2 linked regions of the Saccharopolyspora erythraea NRRL 2338 genome follow. The protein of the gene in region 2 binds, or shares a complex with, the protein of the main gene of each other region. Links are inferred from orthologs where the notes say so. Each region holds a gene or a part of one and is shown on either strand. Other genes may lie near its edges. The genes, in order: rpsJ and nusB.

Region 1 (10,708 bases), 5.4 Mb from region 2 along the record:
GCGCTGAAGGCGCTGGAGGGCGACGCCGAGTGGGGCGACAAGATCATGGAGCTGCTGGACGCGGTCGACGAGAACGTTCCGGACCCGGAGCGCGAGACCGACAAACCGTTCCTGATGCCGATCGAGGATGTCTTCTCCATCACCGGTCGTGGCACCGTGGTGACCGGGCGCATCGAGCGCGGCGTCATCAACGTGAACGAAGAGGTCGAGATGGTCGGCATCAAGGAGAAGCCGCTCAAGACCACCGTCACGGGTGTCGAGATGTTCCGCAAGCTGCTCGACCAGGGCCAGGCCGGTGACAACGTCGGTCTGCTCATCCGCGGCATCAAGCGCGAAGAAGTCGAGCGCGGCATGGTCGTCGTGAAGCCCGGCACCACCACCCCGCACACCGAGTTCGAGGCGCAGGTCTACATCCTGTCCAAGGACGAGGGTGGTCGGCACACGCCGTTCTTCAACAACTACCGCCCGCAGTTCTACTTCCGCACCACCGACGTGACCGGTGTGGTGACCCTCCCGGAGGGCACCGAGATGGTCATGCCGGGCGACAACACCGAGATGTCGGTGCAGCTCATCCAGCCGATCGCGATGGACGAAGGTCTGCGCTTCGCGATCCGCGAGGGTGGCCGCACGGTCGGCGCGGGTCGCGTCACCAAGATCCACAAGTGATCCGGTAGAGGGCCTGCCTCTCCTCGCGAGGGGCAGGCCCTCTGCGGTTTCCCCGGGAACCGAGATCGAATTCCCGGTGAACCCACCCCCGATTTGGGTTGACATACGGCGTGTGTCATCCTGTATGGGTTGCTCGTTCGGAGCGGTCGGATTTCGGGCGCACGCCCGGCTTCAATCCGGCCGCTTCGCTACGAACAGCCTCGCGCCCTTGGTTCGGACCAGGACCGGTTCTTCCGGGCCTGCGCGTGGCCGCCGTGGAGGCGGCCTGCCGATCAGGGTGGCAAGAGAAGGTGTACGGGCCGAGAGGCCCATCCCACCGGCACAGTTCGGCGGGACCGGTATGTGGTCAACAAGGCGACACGCCCGACCGCGTGTACCGGGCACCAAACACCTGAACAGGGGCGGACCGAGGGCTGTGACCCACCCTGCCGGACACCCGGCATCCGGGGGCGCTCACACGGCTGAGGCCGCGCAGGGCACCAACGCCCAACGGGGGCGGTGAACCCGCTCCCTGCATGCAACCGCGGCACGAGACTAGAGGAACGGCAAGCCACTATGGCGGGACAGAAGATCCGCATCCGGCTCAAGGCCTACGACCACGAGGCGATCGACGCGTCCGCGCGCAAGATCGTCGAGACCGTGACGCGCACCGGCGCTCGGGTCGTCGGGCCGGTGCCGCTGCCCACTGAGAAGAACGTCTACTGCGTCATCCGCTCCCCGCACAAGTACAAGGACTCGCGGGAGCACTTCGAGATGCGGACGCACAAGCGGCTCATCGACATCCTCGAACCGACGCCGAAGACGGTGGACGCGCTCATGCGCATCGACCTGCCAGCCAGCGTCGACGTGAACATCCAGTAGGCGGAGAGACGAGACCCATGTCTGACAGGCAGATCAAGGGGATTCTGGGCACCAAGCTCGGCATGACCCAGGTCTTCGACGACCAGAACCGGGTGGTTCCGGTGACGGTCGTGCAGGCCGGGCCGAACGTGGTCACCCAGATTCGCACCCCGGAGAAGGACGGCTACTCGGCCGTGCAGCTGGCGTTCGGCGCCATCGACCCGCGCAAGGTGAACAAGCCGCGCACCGGCCACTTCACCAAGGCAGGCGTCACTCCGCGCCGCCACGTCGTCGAGCTGCGCACCGCCGACGCCGGCGAGTACGAGGTCGGCCAGGAAGTCACCGCCGAGGTCTTCGAGGCCGGCACGGTGGTCGACGTGGTCGGCACCAGCAAGGGCAAGGGCTTCGCGGGCACCATGAAGCGCCACGGCTTCCGCGGCCAGGGCGCGAGCCACGGTACGCAGGCCGTGCACCGCAAGCCGGGCTCCATCGGTGGCTGCGCCACCCCGGGCCGCGTGTTCAAGGGCATGCGGATGTCCGGCCGGATGGGCTCCGACCGCGTCACCACCCAGAACCTCAAGGTCCACCGGGTGGAGGGCGAGTCCGGCCTGCTGCTGATCAAGGGCGCCATCCCCGGCCCGAAGGGCGGACTGGTGCTGGTGAAGAGTCCCGCGAAGGGTGGTGCGTGATGAGCGTGACGCTGGACGTCCGTACCCCGGACGGCAAGACCGACGGCACCGTCGAGCTGCCCGCCGAGATCTTCGACGTGCAGGCCAACATCGCGTTGATGCACCAGGTCGTGGTCGCTCAGCTCGCGGCGGGCCGGCAGGGCACGCACGCGACCAAGACCCGCGGCCAGGTCTCCGGTGGTGGCAAGAAGCCGTACCGGCAGAAGGGCACCGGTAACGCCCGGCAGGGCTCGATCCGCGCCCCGCAGTTCACCGGCGGTGGCACCGTCCACGGGCCGCAGCCGCGCGACTACTCGCAGCGGACCCCCAAGAAGATGAAGGTCGCCGCGCTCCGCGGTGCCCTGTCCGACCGCGTCCGCGCGGGCCAGCTGCACGTGGTCAGCCACGTCGTCGGTGGCGAGCAGCCGTCGACCAAGCAGGCCAGGACCGCGGTGCGGACCTGGACCGAGGCCAAGCGCGTCCTGGTGGTGCTCAACAAGTCGGAGGAGACCTCCTGGCTGAGCCTGCGAAACCTGCAGAACGTCCACCTGATCGACCCGTCCCAGCTGAACACCTACGACGTCCTGGTCAACGACGACGTCGTGTTCACCAAGGCGGCGTTCGAGCGCTTCGTCGCCGGCCCGGCCAAGGGCAAGACGGCCAAGGCGGCGGCTACCTCTGGTGAGGCTGAGGAGGCGAACCAGTGATCCCCGACCCGCGAGACATCATCCTTGCGCCGGTGATCTCCGAGAAGTCCTACGGGCTGCTCGAGGAGAACCAGTACACGTTCCTGGTCCGCCCGGGCTCGAACAAGACCGAGATCAAGATCGCGGTCGAGAAGATCTTCGGCGTGAAGGTCACCAACGTCAACACGATCAACCGCCAGGGCAAGCGCAAGCGCACCCGCACCGGGTACGGCAAGCGCAAGGACACCAAGCGGGCGATCGTAACGCTCTCCCCGGAGAGCAAGCCGATCGAAATCTTCGGCGGACCGGCCGCCTGACCGGCGCTGATTAGGACGAGGTTGCGTTAAAGATGGGCATTCGCAAGCACAAGCCGACGACGCCAGGGCGTCGCGGCTCCAGCGTGTCCGACTTCGCCGAGATCACGCGGTCGGAGCCGGAGAAGTCGCTGCTGCGCCCCCTGCACGGCCGGGGCGGTCGCAACGCACACGGCAAGATCACCACGCGGCACAAGGGCGGCGGCCACAAGCGGGCCTACCGCCTGATCGACTTCCGCCGCAACGACAAGGACGGTGTGCCGGCCAAGGTCGCGCACATCGAGTACGACCCGAACCGCAGCGCCCGGATCGCGCTGCTGCACTACGCGGACGGCGAGAAGCGCTACATCATCGCCCCGAACAACGTGCGGCAGGGCGACCGGATCGAGAGCGGTGCCCGCGCCGACATCAAGCCGGGCAACAACCTGCCGCTGCGCAACATCCCCACCGGCACCGTGGTGCACGCGATCGAGCTGCGCCCCGGCGGCGGGGCCAAGATCGCGCGCTCGGCGGGTGCCAGGGTCCAGCTGGTGGCCAAGGACGGCCCGTACGCCCAGCTCCGGATGCCCTCGGGCGAGATCCGGAACGTGGACGCGCGCTGCCGTGCCACGGTCGGCGAGGTCGGCAACTCCGAGCACGCCAACATCAACTGGGGCAAGGCCGGCCGGATGCGGTGGAAGGGCAAGCGCCCGACCGTCCGCGGTGTCGTGATGAACCCGGTGGACCACCCGCACGGTGGTGGTGAGGGCAAGACCTCCGGTGGTCGTCACCCGGTCAACCCGAAGGGCAAGCCGGAGGGTCGCACCCGCCGCAACAAGCCCAGTGACAAGCTCATCGTCCGCCGTCGCCGCACCGGCAAGAAGCGCTGAGCAGGGAGGTAGGAGAACATGCCACGCAGCCTGAAGAAGGGCCCGTTCGTGGACGACCACCTGCTCAAGAAGGTGGACGCGCTGAACGAGTCGGGCAAGAAGACCGTGATCAAGACCTGGTCCCGCCGGTCGACGATCATTCCGGACATGCTCGGGCACACCTTCGCGGTCCACGACGGCCGCAAGCACATCCCGGTGTTTGTCAACGAGTCGATGGTCGGGCACAAGCTCGGCGAATTCGCCCCGACCCGCACCTTCAAGGGTCACGTCAAGGACGACCGGAAGTCGCGCCGCCGCTGAGCGGGTCTGTGACACGAACGAACAGCAGCAAGGGGTAGCAGGATGACAGCCCGTATCGACGACACTGCCGCGGAGGAGAACCCGCGCGCAGTGGCGCGGGCCCGCTTCGTCCGCGTGACGCCGATGAAGGCCCGTCGCGTGGTGGAGCTCATCAAGGGCCGTAGCGCCAGCGAAGCCCTGGCCGTGCTCCAGTTCGCGCCGCAGGCCGCCAGCGGTCCGGTGTCGAAGGTGCTCGCCAGTGCGGTCGCCAACGCGGAGAACAACCTCTCGCTCGACCCCGACACCCTCTGGGTGCACCGGGCCTACGTCGACGAGGGTCCGACGCTGAAGCGCTTCCGGCCGCGCGCGCAGGGTCGCGCGTACCGGATCCGCAAGCGGACCAGCCACATCACGGTCGAGGTCGAGTCGCGTCCGAAGAAGGTGGCCAGCAAGTCCAAGAGCCAGAAGGGGAGTGCCCGGTAGTGGGTCAGAAGATCAACCCGCACGGCTTCCGTCTCGGCATCACCACGGACTGGAAGTCCCGCTGGTACGCCGACAAGCAGTACTCGGAATACGTCGCGGAGGACGTCAAGATCCGCCGTCGGCTCTCTCGCGGTATGGAGCGCGCAGGGATCTCCAAGGTGGAGATCGAGCGCACCCGCGAGCGGGTCCGGGTGGACATCCACACCGCCAGGCCGGGCATCGTCATCGGCCGTCGCGGTGCCGAGGCGGACCGCATCCGCGGTTCGCTGGAGAAGCTGACCGGCAAGCAGGTCCAGCTCAACATCCTCGAGGTCAAGAACGCCGAGGCGGATGCTCAGCTGGTCGCCCAGGGCGTCGCCGAGCAGCTCTCGAACCGGGTGTCGTTCCGGCGCGCGATGCGCAAGGCCATCCAGTCGGCCATGCGCTCGCCGCAGGTCAAGGGCATCCGGGTGCAGTGCGGTGGCCGTCTCGGCGGTGCCGAGATGTCCCGGTCGGAGTTCTACCGAGAGGGCCGGGTCCCGCTGCACACGCTGCGCGCGGACATCGACTACGGCTTCTTCGAGGCCCGCACGACCTTCGGCCGCATCGGCGTGAAGGTGTGGATCTACAAGGGCGAGCTCGTCGGTGGCCTGAAGCAGAAGCAGCAGGAGTCCGAGGTGCGCCCGCCCCGCGGTGAGCGCGGCGAGCGCGGTGGCCGTCCCGAGCGCGGCGGCCGTCGCCGTTCGGGTGCCTCCGGCACCACCGGCTCCGGTGGCACCGAGGCCGGTCGCGCCGCGGCGGACAAGTCCAAGGGCTCCGCGCAGAGTCCCGAGCAGGCGCAGACCTCCGGCGACGTGGCCTCGGCCAACGCCCCGCAGGTCGCCGAGCCTCGGGCCGATGAGAAGACGGAGGGCTGAGACGTGCTGGTCCCACGCAGGGTGAAGTGGCGCAAGAGCCACGCGCCGAAGCGGAAGGGCTTCGCCAAGGGCGGCACCCGGATCAACTTCGGTGAGTACGGCATTCAGGCGATCGAGCACGGCTACGTGACCAACCGTCAGATCGAGTCGGCCCGTATCGCCATCACCCGGCACGTCAAGCGTGGCGGCAAGGTGTGGATCAACATCTTCCCGGACCGCCCGCTGACCAAGAAGCCGGCCGAAACCCGTCAGGGTTCCGGTAAGGGCTCCCCGGAGTCCTGGGTCGCCAACGTCAAGCCCGGTCGCGTCATGTTCGAGCTGAACTTCCCGAACGAGAAGACCGCGATCGAGGCACTGACCCGTGCGGCGCACAAGCTCCCGATGAAGTGCAAGATCGTGTCCCGAGAGGCTGGTGACTTCTGATGGCAGCGGGCGTCACCGCCACCGAGCTGCGCGAGCTGGCCGACGACGAGCTCGTGCAGAAGCTGAAGGAATCGAAGGAAGAGCTGTTCAACCTCCGGTTCCAGATGGCGACCGGGCAGTTGGAGAACAACCGCCGGCTGCGCGTCGTTCGCCGGGACATCGCCCGGATCTACACCATCATGCGTGAGCGCGAACTGGGCCTGACGGTTTCTCCCGAAGGCGCTGAGGAGGGCGCGGCATGAGTGACGGAGGACAGGGCGTGACCCGCAACACCCGCAAGGTCCGCGAGGGCTACGTCGTCTCGGACAAGATGGACAAGACGATCGTGGTCTCGCTCGAGGACCGCAAGAAGCACGCCCTCTACGGCAAGGTCATGCGCCGCAACACCAAGGTGAAGGCGCACGACGAGGCCAACACGGCGGGCGTCGGCGACCGGGTCCTCCTGATGGAGACCCGCCCGCTGTCGGCGAGCAAGCGCTGGCGGCTGGTCGAGGTCGTCGAGAAGGCCAAGTAAGTCGGTCGCGGTCGGCCGGCCGTTGGAGGGTTCCGCGGCCGGCCGAATCGCGTGCCGGTTGACCGCGCGCGTCGGGTCGGAAATCCGTCGCGCCAGAGTGCATCCGGGCGGGCGTCCGGATGCTTAGGGTCAGGAGTAAGAAGTGATCCAGCAGGAGTCGCGACTTCGCGTCGCCGACAACAGTGGGGCCAAGGAGATCCTGACGATCCGGGTTCTCGGTGGCTCCGGTCGGCGCTACGCGGGTATCGGGGACATCATCGTGGCGACCGTCAAGGACGCCATTCCCGGTGCCAACGTCAAGAAGGGCGAAGTGGTCAAGGCCGTCATCGTCCGCCAGAAGAAGGAAAAGCGTCGTGCGGATGGTTCCTACATCCGGTTCGACGAGAACGCTGCCGTGCTGATCAAGCCGAGCGGCGAGCCGCGTGGGACCCGCATCTTCGGGCCCGTCGGCCGCGAGCTGCGTGACAAGAAGTACATGAAGATCATCTCGCTCGCGCCGGAGGTGCTGTGATGAAGGTGAAGAAGGGTGACACCGTCGTTGTCATCTCCGGCAAGGACAAGGGCGCCAAGGGCAAGGTGATCCAGGCCTTCCCGCAGCGCGACAAGGTCCTGGTCGAAGGCGTGAACCGGATCAAGAAGCACACCAAGGTCTCCCGGACCGAGCGTGGTGCGCAGTCCGGCGGCATCGTCACGCAGGAAGCGCCCATCCACGTCAGCAACGTGATGGTGGTGGACTCCGACGGCCAGCCCACGCGCGTCGGCTACCGCATCGGTGAAGACGGCAAGAAGGTTCGCATCTCTCGCCGCAACGGTAAGGACATCTGATCATGACCACGACTGAGAAGATCGTCCCCCGGCTGAAGACCCGCTACCGCGACGAGATCCGCCAGGCCCTGAACGAGGAGTTCCACTACTCCAACGCCATGCAGGTGCCCGGCGTGGTCAAGGTCGTGGTCAACATGGGTGTTGGCGACGCCGCACGGGACAGCAAGCTGATCGAGGGCGCGGTTCGCGACCTGGCGACCATCACGGGTCAGAAGCCGGAGATCCGCAAGGCCCGCAAGTCCATCGCGCAGTTCAAGCTGCGCGAGGGCATGCCGATCGGGGCCCGCGTGACGCTGCGCGGCGACCGGATGTGGGAGTTCATCGACCGGCTGGTCACCATCGCGCTGCCGCGCATCCGTGACTTCCGGGGGCTGTCGGGCAAGCAGTTCGACGGCAAGGGCAACTACACCTTCGGTCTCAACGAGCAGTCGATGTTCCACGAGATCGACCCCGACTCGATCGACCGTCCGCGCGGCATGGACATCACCGTCGTTACTACGGCCAACACCGATGAGGAAGGCCGGGTGCTGCTGCGCCGGCTGGGCTTCCCGTTCAAGGAGAACTGAGCCGATGGCCAAGAAGGCGTTGATCAACAAGGCCGCCGCCAAGCCGAAGTTCAAGGTCCGGGGCTACACCCGGTGCCAGCGCTGCGGTCGTCCGCGGTCGGTGTTCCGCAAGTTCGGCCTCTGCCGCGTGTGCTTCCGCGAGATGGCGCACGCCGGCGAGCTGCCGGGCGTGAGCAAGAGCTCCTGGTGACGTCCCGCCCGACGGGGATTCGGCTGCTGCCGGTACCCTCGTCGGGCGTCACCTGGGCGTTCGCCCCTGCGCTGAGGACGCTCGCGCTCGCACGCGAAGAGAACGGCCTGCCGCTGCGGCAGGCGATGACCCCCTAATTCGTCCAGGCCGGGGTCCAGACGGTGCCTCCTGGCACGTGTCGGGACCCGCAGGAACCAGACGAGAAAGGTTGAGAAGGTCACCATGACGATGACCGATCCCATCGCAGACATGCTCACTCGTCTGCGCAACGGCAACTCGGCATACCACGACGAGGTCGTGATGCCGCACTCGAAGCTGAAGGCGAACATCGCCGAGATCCTCAAGCGCGAGGGTTACGTGTCGGGCTACCGCACGGAGCAGGGCGAGAAGGGCCAGAACCTGGTCGTCGAGCTCAAGTACGGCCCGAACCGCGAGCGGAGCATCGCCGGCCTGCGCCGCGTCTCCAAGCCCGGTCTCCGGGTCTACGCCAAGTCCACCAACCTGCCGAAGGTGCTGGGCGGACTGGGCATCGCGATCATTTCGACCTCCGGCGGTCTGCTGACCGACCGGCAGGCCATCAAGCAAGGCGTGGGCGGGGAAGTCCTCGCCTACGCGTGGTAAGGGAGGAGGAACGGCCATGTCGCGCATTGGAAAGCTGCCGATCACCGTCCCCTCCGGCGTCGAGGTGACGATCGACGGCCAGGACGTGACGGTCAAGGGCCCCAAGGGCTCCCTGGTGCAGCGGATCGCGGAACCGATCACCGTCGAGAAGGACGACGACGGTGCCATCCTGGTCAAGCGGCCCGACGACGAGCGCAACAGCCGCTCGCTGCACGGACTGTCCCGCAGCCTGGTGAACAACATGGTGGTCGGCGTCAGCCAGGGCTACCAGAAGGACCTCGAGATCCACGGCGTGGGTTACCGCGTGCAGCAGAAGGGCTCGAACCTCGAGTTCGCCCTCGGCTACAGCCACCCGGTCGTCGTCGAGCCGCCGGAGGGCATCGAGTTCGCCACCGACGGTCCCACCAAGCTGTCGGTCAAGGGGATTGACAAGCAGCTGGTCGGCGAGATCGCCGCCAGGATCCGCAAGCTGCGCCGCCCCGACCCGTACAAGGGCAAGGGTGTCCGCTACGCGGGCGAGAACATCCGCCGCAAGGTCGGAAAGACGGGTAAGTGACCATGAGCGAGACCACCACAGCTACCAAGCGCAAGCCAGTGGGCAAGGGCATCTCGGGCGTGCGTCGGACCGCCCGGGCCAACCGCCACTTCCGCCTCCGCAAGAAGGTCAGCGGCACCCCGGCCCGCCCGCGGCTGGTCGTCACCCGGTCCACGCGGCACATCGTCGCGCAGGTCATCGACGACGTCGCCGGCCACACGCTGGCCTCGGCCTCCACGCTGGAAGCCGACCTGCGTTCGTTCGACGGCGACAAGAAGGCCAAGGCCGCCAAGGTCGGCGAGCTGGTCGCCGCCCGTGCCAAGGAGGCCGGCATCGCCGCGGTCGTCTTCGACCGGGGCGGCAACGCCTACCACGGTCGGGTGGCCGCGCTGGCCGACGCCGCTCGTGACGGCGGTCTGGAGTTCTGAGATGCGTAAGACAGCGAACGGAAGGGACGCCTGATGCCTGGACGCACTCGGCGTGACGGCGGTTCGGAGTCCGGCGGCAAGGACCGCCGGGACCGCCGCGACGGTGGCCGTGGCGGGGCGGCCCAAGAGAAGACCCCGCAGTTCGAGCGAGTCGTGACCATCAACCGGGTCGCGAAGGTCGTCAAGGGCGGTCGGCGCTTCAGCTTCACCGCTCTGGTCGTCGTCGGCGACGGCGACGGCATGGTCGGTGTCGGCTACGGCAAGGCCAAGGAAGTTCCGGCGGCGATCGCCAAGGGTGTCGAGGAAGCGAAGAAGAACTTCTTCCGCGTTCCCCGGCTCGGCGGCACGATCACCCACCCGGTGCAGGGCGAGGACGCCGCGGGCGTCGTGCTGCTGCGTCCGGCCAGCGCCGGTACCGGTGTCATCGCCGGTGGCCCGGTGCGCGCGGTGCTGGAGTGCGCGGGTGTGCACGACGTGCTGAGCAAGTCGCTGGGCAGTGACAACCCGATCAACATCGTGCACGCGACCGTCGCGGCGCTGAAGCAGCTTCAGCGTCCCGAGGAGGTCGCGGCGCGTCGTGGCCTGCCGCTGGAGGACGTCGCACCGGCGTTCATGCTGCGGGCCCGGGCCGGGCAGGGGGCGTGACGATGGGACAGCTGAAGATCACGCAGCACAAGGGTCTGGTCGGCGCCAAGCAGAACCAGAAGGACTCGATGCGGACCCTGGGCCTGCGCAAGATCCGCCAGTCGGTCGTCCGTCCGGACACCCCTGACGTGCGTGGCCTGGTCAACGTCGTTCACCACCTGGTGACGGTCGAGGAGGTCGACTGAGCATGGTCATCAAGATTCACGACCTGCGTCCGGCCCCTGGCTCCAAGCGCGACAAGATCCGTGTCGGTCGCGGTG
Region 2 (10,625 bases):
CCTACAGCCCGCGCGCGGCGATCACGCACCGGATCGACGTGCGGCGCTTCGCGCGCCAGAAGCGCGCCGCCCTGGCCGCCCACCGGTCGCAGGTGCACGGCACCGGGCGTCTCTCGCCGCTCCTGCGGATGCTGCTCCGGCTCCCGCTGCCGGTGTTCGCGCTGCTGCTCGGCCGGGAGTGGTTCGTCGACGCCTCGCCGGTGCGGCGGGCCGACCCGGTCTCCTAGGCCCGAATCTCCTCGGTCCGGCCGTCCTCGGTCCTGGTGCGGAAGGTCCGCCGGTAGGCCATCGGCGTGGTGCCCAGCTTCCGCCGCAGGTGCGCGCGCAGGGAGGATCCGCTACCCAGGCCGGACTGCTCGGCGACCCGGTCGACGGCCAGGTCCGTGGACTCCAGCAGCTCCCGGGCGTGCTCGACGCGCTGCTGGAGCAGCCAGTCCAGCGGGCTGCACCCGGTCTCGGCGCGGAACTTCCTGGCGAAGGTGCGCACGCTCATCCCGGCCCGCTCGGCCATGGCCGCGAGGGTCAGTGGCTCGGCGAGCCGCTCGAGCATCCACTCGCGCGCCGCGGCGGTGCCGTCGCCGGTGGCCTCGGGCAGCGGGCGCTCGATGAACTGCGACTGCCCGCCCTCGCGCCACGGCGGCACGACGCTGCGGCGCGCGGCCCGGTTGGCGACCTCGCTGCCGTGGTCGCGGCGGATGACGTGCAGGCACAGGTCGATCCCGGCGGCCACGCCCGCCGAGGTCAGCACGTCGCCGTCGTCGACGAACAGCACGTCCGGGTGCAGGTCGACGGCGGGGTAGAGGGTGCGGAAGTGCTCCACGTGGGCCCAGTGCGTGGTCGCGGGACGACCGGCGAGCAGCCCGGCGGCGGCCAGCACGTAGGCGCCGGTGCAGATCGACATGACGCGCGTGCTCTCGGGCAGCGCCGCGAAGTAGCCGGCGAGGTCGGCGGGCAGGGTGCCGTCGGTGCAGGGCCCGGCCACGTAGGTGCCGGGCACGATGAGGGTGTCCGGTTCAGCCAGGAACTCCAGGTCGACCTCGGGCAGCACCGAGTAGCCCGAGGAGGTGCGGATGGGGCCGCCGTCGAGGCTGCCGACGCGCACGTCGTAGAGCTTTTCGCCGTCGGGGCCCGCGGCCTTGGACAGGATCTGCGAGGGGATCGTCAGGTCGAAGCCGACGACCTCGGACACGCCCAGCACCAGCACGCGGTGGGCGGCGGTGCGCGACTCGGCAGCCATGGCAAGATCCTGCCACATATTGGCCACCCGGCCACTCGTCAGCGCCGACCGCCGTCGCCGAAGGTGTTGGACGTGATCGAAACGTCCCCTGAAGTGGTGCGGCAGCGGCGCTTCCACCCCGCGTGGTGGGTCGCCGCGGTCGCGTTCGTCGCCTTGCTGGGAGCGGCCGCGTTCCGCTCGGTGCCGGGTGTGCTCATGAACCCGCTGCACCACGAGTTCGGCTGGCCGCACAGCACGATCTCGCTGGCGGTGTCGCTCAACCTCCTCCTCTACGGCCTGACCGCCCCGTTCGCCGCGGCGTTGATGGCGCGCTTCGGCATCCGGGTCGTGACGGTGTGCGCGCTGCTGCTCGTCGCGGCGGGCAGCGGGCTCACCGTGTTCATGACCGCGAGCTGGCAGCTGGTGCTCTGCTGGGGTCTGCTGGTCGGGCTGGGCACCGGGTCGATGGCGCTGGCGTTCGTCTCCACGGTGGTCGACCGCTGGTTCGTCGCCCGGCGCGGCCTGGTCAGCGGGGTGCTGACCGCGGCAAGCGCCACCGGCCAGCTGGTCTTCCTGCCGCTGGTGGCCCACCTGGCCGGGGCCTACGGCTGGCGCTCGGCCTCCCTGCTGGTCACCGCCGCGGCGCTGGCCATCGTGCCGCTGGTCTGGCTCCTGCTGCGCGACCGCCCCGCCGACGTGGGCGTGCTGGCCTACGGGGCGAGCGAACCGCTGCCCGAACCGCGCACCGGCAACGCCGCGGCCGCCGCGCTCACCGCGCTGCGCGACGCGGCGCGCACGCCCGCCTTCTGGCTGCTGGCGGCCGCGTTCGCGATCTGCGGGGCGAGCACGAACGGTCTGGTCAACACCCACTTCGTGCCGGCGGCGCACGACCACGGCATGCCGCAGACCACGGCCGCGGGCCTGCTCGCGGTGATCGGCGTGTTCGACGTGGCGGGCACGGTGCTCTCCGGCTGGCTGACCGACCGGTTCAACCCGCGGATCCTGCTGGCCGTCTACTACACCCTGCGCGGTGCGTCGCTGTTCGTCCTGCCGCAGCTCTTCGCGCCCACGCCGGGAGCGCAGATGGTGCTGTTCGTGGTCTTCTACGGCCTGGACTGGATCGCCACCGTGCCGCCGACGATGGCGCTGTGCCGCGAGCACTTCGGCGAGCGCGCCTCGGTCGTCTTCGGATGGGTGTTCGCCTCGCACCAGATCGGCGCGGCCGCCATCGCGAGCATCGCCGGGGTGGTCCGCGACCAGTTCGGCGACTACGCCGCCGCCTGGTACGGCGCGGGACTGCTGTGCCTGCTCGCAACGGCGTTCTCGCTGTCGGTCCGGAAGGCCAGGCCCGCCCCGCCTTCCGAGCCGGACCGGGAACGGGCGGCCACGGGGCGGTGACGCCGCGCGCCGCTACCGATGCGCCGGCCTCAGGCCAGCATGCCGAGCTCGAGCAGCGTCGCGTCGAGCGCGCCCTCCAGCACCAGCAGCCTGCGCTTGGCCTCCAGGCCGGGTCCGAATCCGCCCAGCCCGCCGCCGCTGGCCACCACCCGGTGGCAGGGCACCACGATCGGCACCGGGTTGCTGCCCATGATGGTCCCGACCGCGCGGGCCGCCTCCGGGCGCCCCGCGAGCCCCGCCAGCTCCCGGTAGCTCAGCGTCCGTCCGAAGGGGACCTGCTCGTGCAGGGTCCGCAGCACCTGCAGCCGCAGACCCTCGATGTTCGACCAGTCGACGGGCAGGTCGAACGCGCGCCGCCGGCCCGCGAAGTACTCCTCGAGCTGGGCACCCGCCCGCAGGGCGGGCTCCCCGGCCTCGGCCGGCTCGGCCTCGCCGTAGTGCGGCAGCACCTGGTCCGGTCCCCCGAAGCACACCTGCACCAGTCCGGCTTCGCCGGCCACCGCGGTCACCTCGCCGACCGGGCCGCGCACCACCGTCCAGGACAACTCCGTCCGCATGCGCCGCAGGTTAGCCGTGCCCACCGACGATGCCGCACGGCCGCGATCCGGGACGCCGCGACCAGCGGTTGGCGGCTTTGCGCCGAGAGCCCTTCGACCACGGTCGGCGGGCGCGTCCAGCCGTTAGGCTGCGTTCCATGTCCGAAACGCACGCCCGTCGACGCCACGACCTGCGCACCGGCCTCCGCGAACGCGAGCTGGACGCGATGCTGGTGACCGACCTGCTCAACGTCCGCTACCTCACCGGGTTCACCGGTTCCAACGCCGCCCTGGTGGTGCACGCAGCGGACGAGCCCGGTGCGGAGACCCGCACCGTCTTCTGCACCGACGGCAGGTACCTGACCCAGGCCGCCGCCGAGGTCCCCGACCTGGAGCAGGTCATCGAGCGGGCGAGCGCGCTGGCGCTGGCCGAGCGGATCGCCGCCGCCGCCGGCGCCCACCGCCGGACCGGCTTCGAGAGCCACCACGTGACCGTCGACGGCCGTGACGAGCTGGCCGATGCCGCGGGAGCGGCCGAGCTGGTGCGCGCCCCGGGGCTGGTCGAGCGGCTGCGGCTGATCAAGGACGAGGCCGAGGTCGAGGCGCTGCGGATGGCCTGCGCGGCCGCCGACCGGGCGCTGGCCGACCTCATCGAGCACGGCGGTCTGCGGCCGGGTCGCACCGAGCTGGAGGTCGCCCGCGAGCTCGACGGCCGCATGCTCGACCACGGCGCCGCCGGGCCGTCGTTCGACACCATCGTCGCCGCGGGCGCCAACTCCGCGGTGCCCCACCACCGGCCCACCGACGCGGTGCTGGCCCCCGGCGACTTCGTCAAGATCGACTTCGGCGCGCTGGTCGACGGCTACCACTCCGACATGACCCGGACGCTGGTGCTGGGCAGGCCCGCCGAGTGGCAGCAGGAGATCTACCAGCTCGTGCTCGCCGCCCAGACCGCGGGCCGGGACGCGGTGGCCGTCGACGCCGACGTCCGCGAGGTCGACACCGCCGCCCGCGCGGTGATCGAGGAGGCCGGCTACGGCGACCGGTTCCTGCACGGCCTGGGACACGGCGTGGGCCTGGAGATCCACGAGGCACCGGCGTTGTCCCAGCGGGGAGACGGTAGAATCGCCGCCGGAATGGCGGTCACCGTCGAGCCCGGCGTCTACCTGCCGGAGCGTGGCGGCGTCCGCATCGAGGACACACTGGTCGTGCGTCCTGGCACGCCGGAGCTCCTCACCTTGACGACGAAGGAGCTCATCGCCGTCTGAGCGCGACGTGCGCCCCGCGTCGGCGGCACGCCAACGCGCCGATGAGAAACACCGCAGCCATCACCACAGGAGAGACCCCGAACGTGGCTTCCACGAACGATCTGAAGAACGGACTGGTGCTCAACCTCGACGGCCAGCTCTGGTCCGTCGTGAACTTCCAGCACGTCAAGCCCGGCAAGGGCGGCGCTTTCGTGCGCACCACCCTGAAGAACGTGCTCTCGGGCAAGGTTGTGGACAAGACCTTCAACGCGGGCGTGAAGGTCGACACCGCCAACGTCGACCGCCGCGAGATGACCTACCTCTACAACGACGGCACCGACTACGTCTTCATGGACCCCGACACCTACGACCAGGTCGGCGTGGCCGCCTCGGTCGTCGGCGACGCGGCCGACTACATGCTCGAGAACAGCCAGGTCGTGGTCGCCCGCCACGATGACAACCCGCTGTACGTGGAGCTGCCCGCCTCGGTCGAGCTCGACATCCAGCACACCGACCCGGGTGTGCAGGGCGACCGCTCCACCGGAGGTACCAAGCCCGCCACCCTGGAGACCGGCGCCGAGATCCAGGTCCCGCTGTTCCTCAACACCGGCGACAAGGTGAAGGTCGACCCGCGCGACGGCCGTTACCTCGGCCGCGTCAGCACCAAGTGACGGCCCCTGTCGGCCCCGTCGGCGGCGCCCGCGCGAGGCGCGGCACTGCCGGGAAGTGGGTGTGAGGTGGGCGCACGCAACAAGGCCCGCAAACGCGCGGTGGACGTGCTCTACGAGGCCGACCTGCGCGGGGAGGACGCGGTCACGCTGCTCTCCGGGCGGGTCGGCTCTCCGGACCTGCCGCCGGTCAACGAGTACACGGTGACCCTGGTCGAGGGCGTCACCGCGAACCGGCAGCGCATCGACGAGCTGCTCGTGGAGCACGCCGAGGGCTGGACCCTGGCGCGGATGCCCGCGGTGGACCGCGCGGTGCTGCGGCTGGGGCTCTACGAGCTGCTGTGGCGCAGCGACGACGTGCCCCCGGCGGTGGCCATCGACGAGGCGGTCGAGCTGGTCAAGGCGCTGTCCACCGACGACTCGCCGCGCTTCGTCAACGGCGTGCTCGGGCGCATCGCCGGCATCGGCGACCGCCTGCGCAGCACGCTGCGCGGCGCGAACCCCGGCGCCGAGTAGCCGCGGACGGGCGCGCCGCCCCGCTACCAGGCTCGGCGAGCGGGTCGGCCGACCAGGCCCGCCGAGCGGGATGGCCGGAGGCTGACCCGGGGGAGGAACGCGGCATCAAGGCCCGCTCCCGCGCCGACGGGAGCGAACGGTGACACAACGGCGGAGGCCCACCCGATCGGGTGGGCCTCCGCCGTTGTTCGTCACTCCTCCCGGGCCGGGCGCGCTTCGGGCGGAAGCACGCCCCAGTCGATTAGCTGCTCGGTGAGCTCTCCGGGCGTCATGTCGTAGATGATGGCCAGGGATCGCAGGTCCTCGGTGCGGATGGACAGCACCTTGCCGTTGTAGTCGCCGCGCTGGCTCTGGATGGTGGCCGCGTAGCGGGCCAGCGGGCCCACCTTCTCGGCCGGGAGCTGTTGCAGCCGCTCCAGGTTGATCACGACTTTGGTGGCGGGCTCGGCGCCGGAAGGCACCCGGCCCTCCGGGAGCAGCTCCGCGACCGGGACCCCGTAGAAGTCGGCCAGCTCGGCCAGCTTCTGCACGGTCACCGCGCGGTCGCCACGTTCATAGGACCCGACGACCACGGCCTTCCACCGCCCGCCTGACTTCTGCTCGACGCCGTGCAGCGAGAGACCTTGCTGCTGGCGGATAGCGCGGAGCTTGCCGCCCAGCGCCTTGGCGTAGTCGCCCATGTGGCGTTTCTCCGTTTCATTCGCCCCGTCAGCCGATACCGGATGCCGAGGAGGCAAGTTCAGATCGATACGGAGAGTAATGTTCGCTCGCGAGCGTCACCAGGTCAAGTTGGTCTTCGTTCGCAGGGGGGCGAGTACCACCACACCACCCGGACGATTGACCCGCACGCATTGATAGCGTACAACGCGGGCCCGGCGGACACCCTGCGGTGCGGCTTTCACCAGCGGCACCGGCGCGGATCCTCCCGTCGCGGAACACCCGTCCTCACCAGCCGGCCGACAGCCGTCGGGAGAGGACCCGAAGCCATCCTTTAAGGACCCGTCCAGTGAGGCGGGGAAGGAGGTCCACCGTGGCGTCACGCCACAAGGCGGGCGCGGCGGATCCGGCCGAGGAGCGCGAGCTCCTGTCGGCCGGTGACGTTGCGCGCACGATAGCCAGGATCGCGCACCAGATCATCGAGAAGACCGCTCTGGACACCGGCGGCAGCGACATCGTCCTGCTCGGCATCCCGAAGCGGGGCGCCCCGCTGGCCGACCGGCTGGCCGCCAAGATCAGCGAGTTCAGCGGTGTGACGGTGCCCACCGGCACCCTCGACATCACCCTCTACCGCGACGACCTGCGCAAACGACCCAACCGTCCCCTCGAGCCGAGCAGCCTTCCCGCCGACGGCATCGACGGCTCGCTGGTCGTGCTCGTCGACGACGTCCTCTACTCCGGCCGCACGGTGCGCGCCGCCCTCGACGCCCTGCGCGACCAGGGCCGCCCGCGCGCGGTGCAGCTGGCGGTGCTGGTCGACCGGGGCCACCGGGAGCTGCCGATCCGCGCCGACTACGTCGGCAAGAACGTGCCGACCTCGCGCAGCGAGGACGTCGCGGTGCGGCTCACCGAGGTCGACGAGGCCGACGCGGTGGTCCTGCGCCGCAGCGGGGAGGAGTCCTGATGCGCCACCTGCTGTCCACCGAGGGGCTCGACGCGGCCACCGCGACCGCCGTGCTCGACACCGCGGGCACCCTCAAGCAGACCCTGCTCGGCCGGGAGGTCCGCAAGCTGCCGACGCTGCGCGGGCGGACCGTGGTGACGATGTTCTACGAGAACTCCACCCGGACCCGGGTGTCCTTCGAGGTCGCGGGCAAGTGGATGAGCGCCGACGTGATCAACGTGTCGGCCGGCGCCTCGTCGGTCGGCAAGGGCGAGTCGCTGCGCGACACCGCGCTGACCCTGTCGGCGGCGGGTGCGGACTGCGTGATCGTGCGCCACCCGGCCTCCGGCGCGGCGCACCGGCTGGCGGGCTGGCTGGAGGCCACCGGCACCCAGGTCGTCAACGCCGGTGACGGCATGCACGAGCACCCGACGCAGGCGCTGCTGGACGCCGCGACGCTGCGCGAGCGGCTGGGCGAGCTGGCGGGCAGGCGCGTCGCGATCGTCGGCGACCTGCTGCACAGCCGGGTCGCGCGCTCCAACGTGCACCTGCTGCGCACGCTCGGCGCGCAGGTCGTGCTGGTCGCGCCGCCGACGCTGGTACCCGCCGGCGTCGAGCACTGGGGCGCCGAGGTCCGCCACGAGCTCGATCCGGAACTGCCCGGGCTCGACGCGGTGATGCTGCTGCGGGTGCAGGCCGAGCGGATGCACGGCGGGTTCTTCCCGTCGGCGCGCGAGTACTCGATCGCCTACGGCATGAACGAGGCCAGGCTCGCCAGGCTGCCCGAGCACGCCGTGGTGCTGCACCCCGGTCCGATGCTGCGCGGCATGGAGATCGCCCCGGCGGTGGCCGACTCCCCGCGGGCGGCCATCACCGAGCAGGTCCGCAACGGCGTGCACGTGCGGATGGCGGTGCTCTACCACCTGTTGGCCGGAGAGGAGATCGCGGCATGAGCCGGGTGCTGCTGAAGGATGTTCGTCCCTACGGCGAGGGTGAGCCGGTCGACCTGCTCGTCGACGGCGGGCTGATCGCCGAGATCGGCGCGGACCTGCGGGTCGACGCCGACGAGATCGTGCACGCCGGCGGTGCGGTCGCGCTGCCCGGTTTCGTGGACCTGCACACCCACCTGCGCGAACCGGGGCGCGAGGACACCGAGACGATCGAGACCGGTTCGGTGGCCGCGGCGCTGGGCGGCTACACCGCGGTCTTCGCCATGGCCAACACCGACCCGGTCGCCGACAACGCGGTGGTCGTGGAGCACGTGTGGCGGCGGGGCCGCGAGGTCGGCCTGGTCGACGTGCACCCGGTGGGCGCGGTCACCGTCGGCCTGGCCGGGGAGAAGCTGGCCGAGCTGGGCACGATGGCGCGCTCGTCGGCCGGGGTGCGGCTGTTCTCCGACGACGGCCACTGCGTGCACGACCCGCTGGTCATGCGGCGCGCGCTGGAGTACACCAGGGCGCTGGGCGGAGTCGTCGCCCAGCACGCCGAGGAGCCGAGGCTGACCGTCGGCGCGCAGGCCCACGAGGGCGCCAACGCCGCGAAGCTCGGCCTGGAGGGCTGGCCCGCCCCGGCCGAGGAGGCCATCGTGGCCCGCGACTGCCTGCTGTCCGGGCACACCGGCGGCACGCTGCACGTCTGCCACGTCTCCACCGCGGGCACCGCCGAGATCCTGCGCTGGTGGAAGTCGCAGGAGCGCCGGGGCCGGGTGTCGGCCGAGGTCACGCCGCACCACCTGCTGCTGACCGACGACCTGCTCGCCGGCTACGACCCGCTCTACAAGGTCAACCCGCCGCTGCGCACCGACGACGACGTGCGCGCGCTGCGGCAGGCGCTGGCCGACGGCACCGTGGACTGCGTGGCCACCGACCACGCCCCGCACGCCGACCAGGACAAGACCTGCGAGTGGTCGGCGGCCCGGCCGGGCATGCTGGGACTGCAGACCGCGCTCGGCGTCGTGGTCGCCACGATGGTCGAGACCGGGCTGCTGGACTGGCGCGGCGTGGCGCGGGTGATGAGCGAGCGCCCCGCGGAGATCGCGGGGCTGGCCGACCAGGGACGTCCGGTCGCCGCGGGCGAACCGGCGAACCTGGTGCTGGTCGACGGCGGTGCGCGCTGGACGGTGCGCGGCGCCGAGCTGGCCAGCATCGCCGAGAACTCGCCGTACGAGGGCATGGAGCTGCCCGGGCGGGTGGTCGCCACGATGCTGCGCGGGACGATCACGGCGGTCGAGGGCAAGGTGAGGCGCTGATGGAGCTGGAGCGCTTGCTGTGGGTGCTGGGGATGCTGGCGCTGGCGGCGCTGGTGTTCTTCGGGATGCGCCGGGGCTGGGTGAACCGGGCGCGGCGGCAGGCCGCGGAGCTGCCCGGCTTCCCGGAGGCGCCGGAGGACGCCGGTGCGGAGCTGCTCGCGGCCGCGACCGGCATGTACGTCGGCACCACGACGGCCGGTGACTGGCAGGACCGCATCGCCGTCGGCGACGTCGGGCACCGCGCGAACGGCACCGTCCACCTGCACCGGTCGGGGCTGCGGATCGACCGCGACGGCGCGAGTCCGCTGTGGATCCCGGCCGCGTCCGTCCAGGACGCCCGCGTGGACCACAAGCTGGCGAACAAGGTCGTGCCCGGAGCGGGGCTGCTGGTGGTGACCTGGCGGCTCGGGGAGCGGTCGCTGGACACCGGCTTCCGCTGCGACGACAAGGAAGTGCACAACGAGTGGGTCGAGGCAGTGCGGGCACTGGCCACCCCGGAGGAGACCGCGAGTCCGCGGCAGGAGGAGCAACTATGACCGCGCACACGCCTGCGGCGCTGGTACTGGAGGACGGGCGGATCTTCCGGGGAGAGGCCTACGGCGCCGAGGGGAGCACCCTGGGCGAGGTGGTGTTCTCCACCGGCATGACCGGCTACCAGGAGACGCTGACCGACCCGTCGTACCACCGCCAGATCGTGGTGCAGACCGCGCCGCAGATCGGCAACACCGGCTGGAACGACGAGGACGACGAGTCGGCCCGCATCTGGGTCGCCGGGTACGCGGTGCGCGACCCGGCCCGGGTGCCGTCGAACTGGCGCTCGCTGCGTCCGCTCGACGAGGAGCTGCGGCGGCAGGGCATCGTCGGCATCTCCGGTCTGGACACCCGCACCGTGACCCGGCACGTCCGCGAGCACGGCGCGATGCGCGGCGGGATCTTCTCCGGCCACGACCTGCGCTCCGACGAGGAGATGGTGGAGAAGGTCGTCGCCAGCGCCGGGATGGTCGGCGCCGACCTGGCCGGTGACGTCACCACCGCCGAGCCCTACGTGGTCCCGGCGGTCGGGGAGAAGCGGTTCACCGTCGCCGCGCTGGACCTGGGCATCAAGTCCAACACCCCGCGGATGATGGCCCAGCGCGGCATCGAGGTCCACGTGATGCCGCTGGCCTCCACACTGGAGGAGGTGCTCTCGGTCGGCG

Evidence for each region.
Region 1: the proteins of nusB (region 2) and rpsJ are in contact, whole or in part, in a solved structure (PDB 3D3B), measured with the Escherichia coli proteins. The link is inferred for Saccharopolyspora erythraea NRRL 2338 from one-to-one orthologs.

The regions. Positions count from the first base shown.
Region 1 is NC_009142.1:7,622,810-7,633,517, reverse strand. The notes cover bases 46-2,874. They hold rpsJ (30S ribosomal protein S10), read left to right. Parts: upstream 46-1,221; coding sequence 1,222-1,527; downstream 1,528-2,874. Other genes in these bases: rplD (50S ribosomal protein L4), read left to right, coding at 2,195-2,874; rplC (50S ribosomal protein L3), read left to right, coding at 1,545-2,195; tuf (elongation factor Tu), read left to right, coding at 46-666. Outside these bases: more of tuf, read left to right, coding at 1-45; more of rplD, read left to right, coding at 2,875-2,881; rplW (50S ribosomal protein L23), read left to right, coding at 2,878-3,177; rplB (50S ribosomal protein L2), read left to right, coding at 3,210-4,043; rpsS (30S ribosomal protein S19), read left to right, coding at 4,062-4,343; rplV (50S ribosomal protein L22), read left to right, coding at 4,386-4,805; rpsC (30S ribosomal protein S3), read left to right, coding at 4,805-5,701; rplP (50S ribosomal protein L16), read left to right, coding at 5,705-6,124; rpmC (50S ribosomal protein L29), read left to right, coding at 6,124-6,366; rpsQ (30S ribosomal protein S17), read left to right, coding at 6,363-6,638; rplN (50S ribosomal protein L14), read left to right, coding at 6,781-7,149; rplX (50S ribosomal protein L24), read left to right, coding at 7,149-7,463; rplE (50S ribosomal protein L5), read left to right, coding at 7,466-8,029; SACE_RS32850 (type Z 30S ribosomal protein S14), read left to right, coding at 8,034-8,219; rpsH (30S ribosomal protein S8), read left to right, coding at 8,442-8,840; rplF (50S ribosomal protein L6), read left to right, coding at 8,857-9,396; and 4 more genes. UniProt on the Escherichia coli protein: Involved in the binding of tRNA to the ribosomes. Part of the processive rRNA transcription and antitermination complex (rrnTAC). The complex forms an RNA-chaperone ring around the RNA exit tunnel of RNA polymerase (RNAP).
Region 2 is NC_009142.1:2,257,457-2,268,081, forward strand. The notes cover bases 4,112-6,857. They hold nusB (transcription antitermination factor NusB), read left to right. Parts: upstream 4,112-5,134; coding sequence 5,135-5,581; downstream 5,582-6,857. Other genes in these bases: SACE_RS10150 (M24 family metallopeptidase), read left to right, coding at 4,112-4,418; efp (elongation factor P), read left to right, coding at 4,502-5,068; bldD (transcriptional regulator BldD), read right to left, coding at 5,773-6,261; pyrR (bifunctional pyr operon transcriptional regulator/uracil phosphoribosyltransferase PyrR), read left to right, coding at 6,612-6,857. In the rest of the region: SACE_RS10130 (PIG-L deacetylase family protein), read left to right, coding at 1-227; SACE_RS10135 (GlxA family transcriptional regulator), read right to left, coding at 224-1,237; SACE_RS10140 (MFS transporter), read left to right, coding at 1,301-2,614; SACE_RS10145 (methylated-DNA--[protein]-cysteine S-methyltransferase), read right to left, coding at 2,644-3,171; more of SACE_RS10150, read left to right, coding at 3,309-4,111; more of pyrR, read left to right, coding at 6,858-7,202; SACE_RS10175 (aspartate carbamoyltransferase catalytic subunit), read left to right, coding at 7,202-8,134; SACE_RS10180 (dihydroorotase), read left to right, coding at 8,131-9,429; SACE_RS10185 (PH-like domain-containing protein), read left to right, coding at 9,429-9,965; carA (glutamine-hydrolyzing carbamoyl-phosphate synthase small subunit), read left to right, coding at 9,962-10,625. UniProt on the Escherichia coli protein: Part of the processive rRNA transcription and antitermination complex (rrnTAC). The complex forms an RNA-chaperone ring around the RNA exit tunnel of RNA polymerase (RNAP).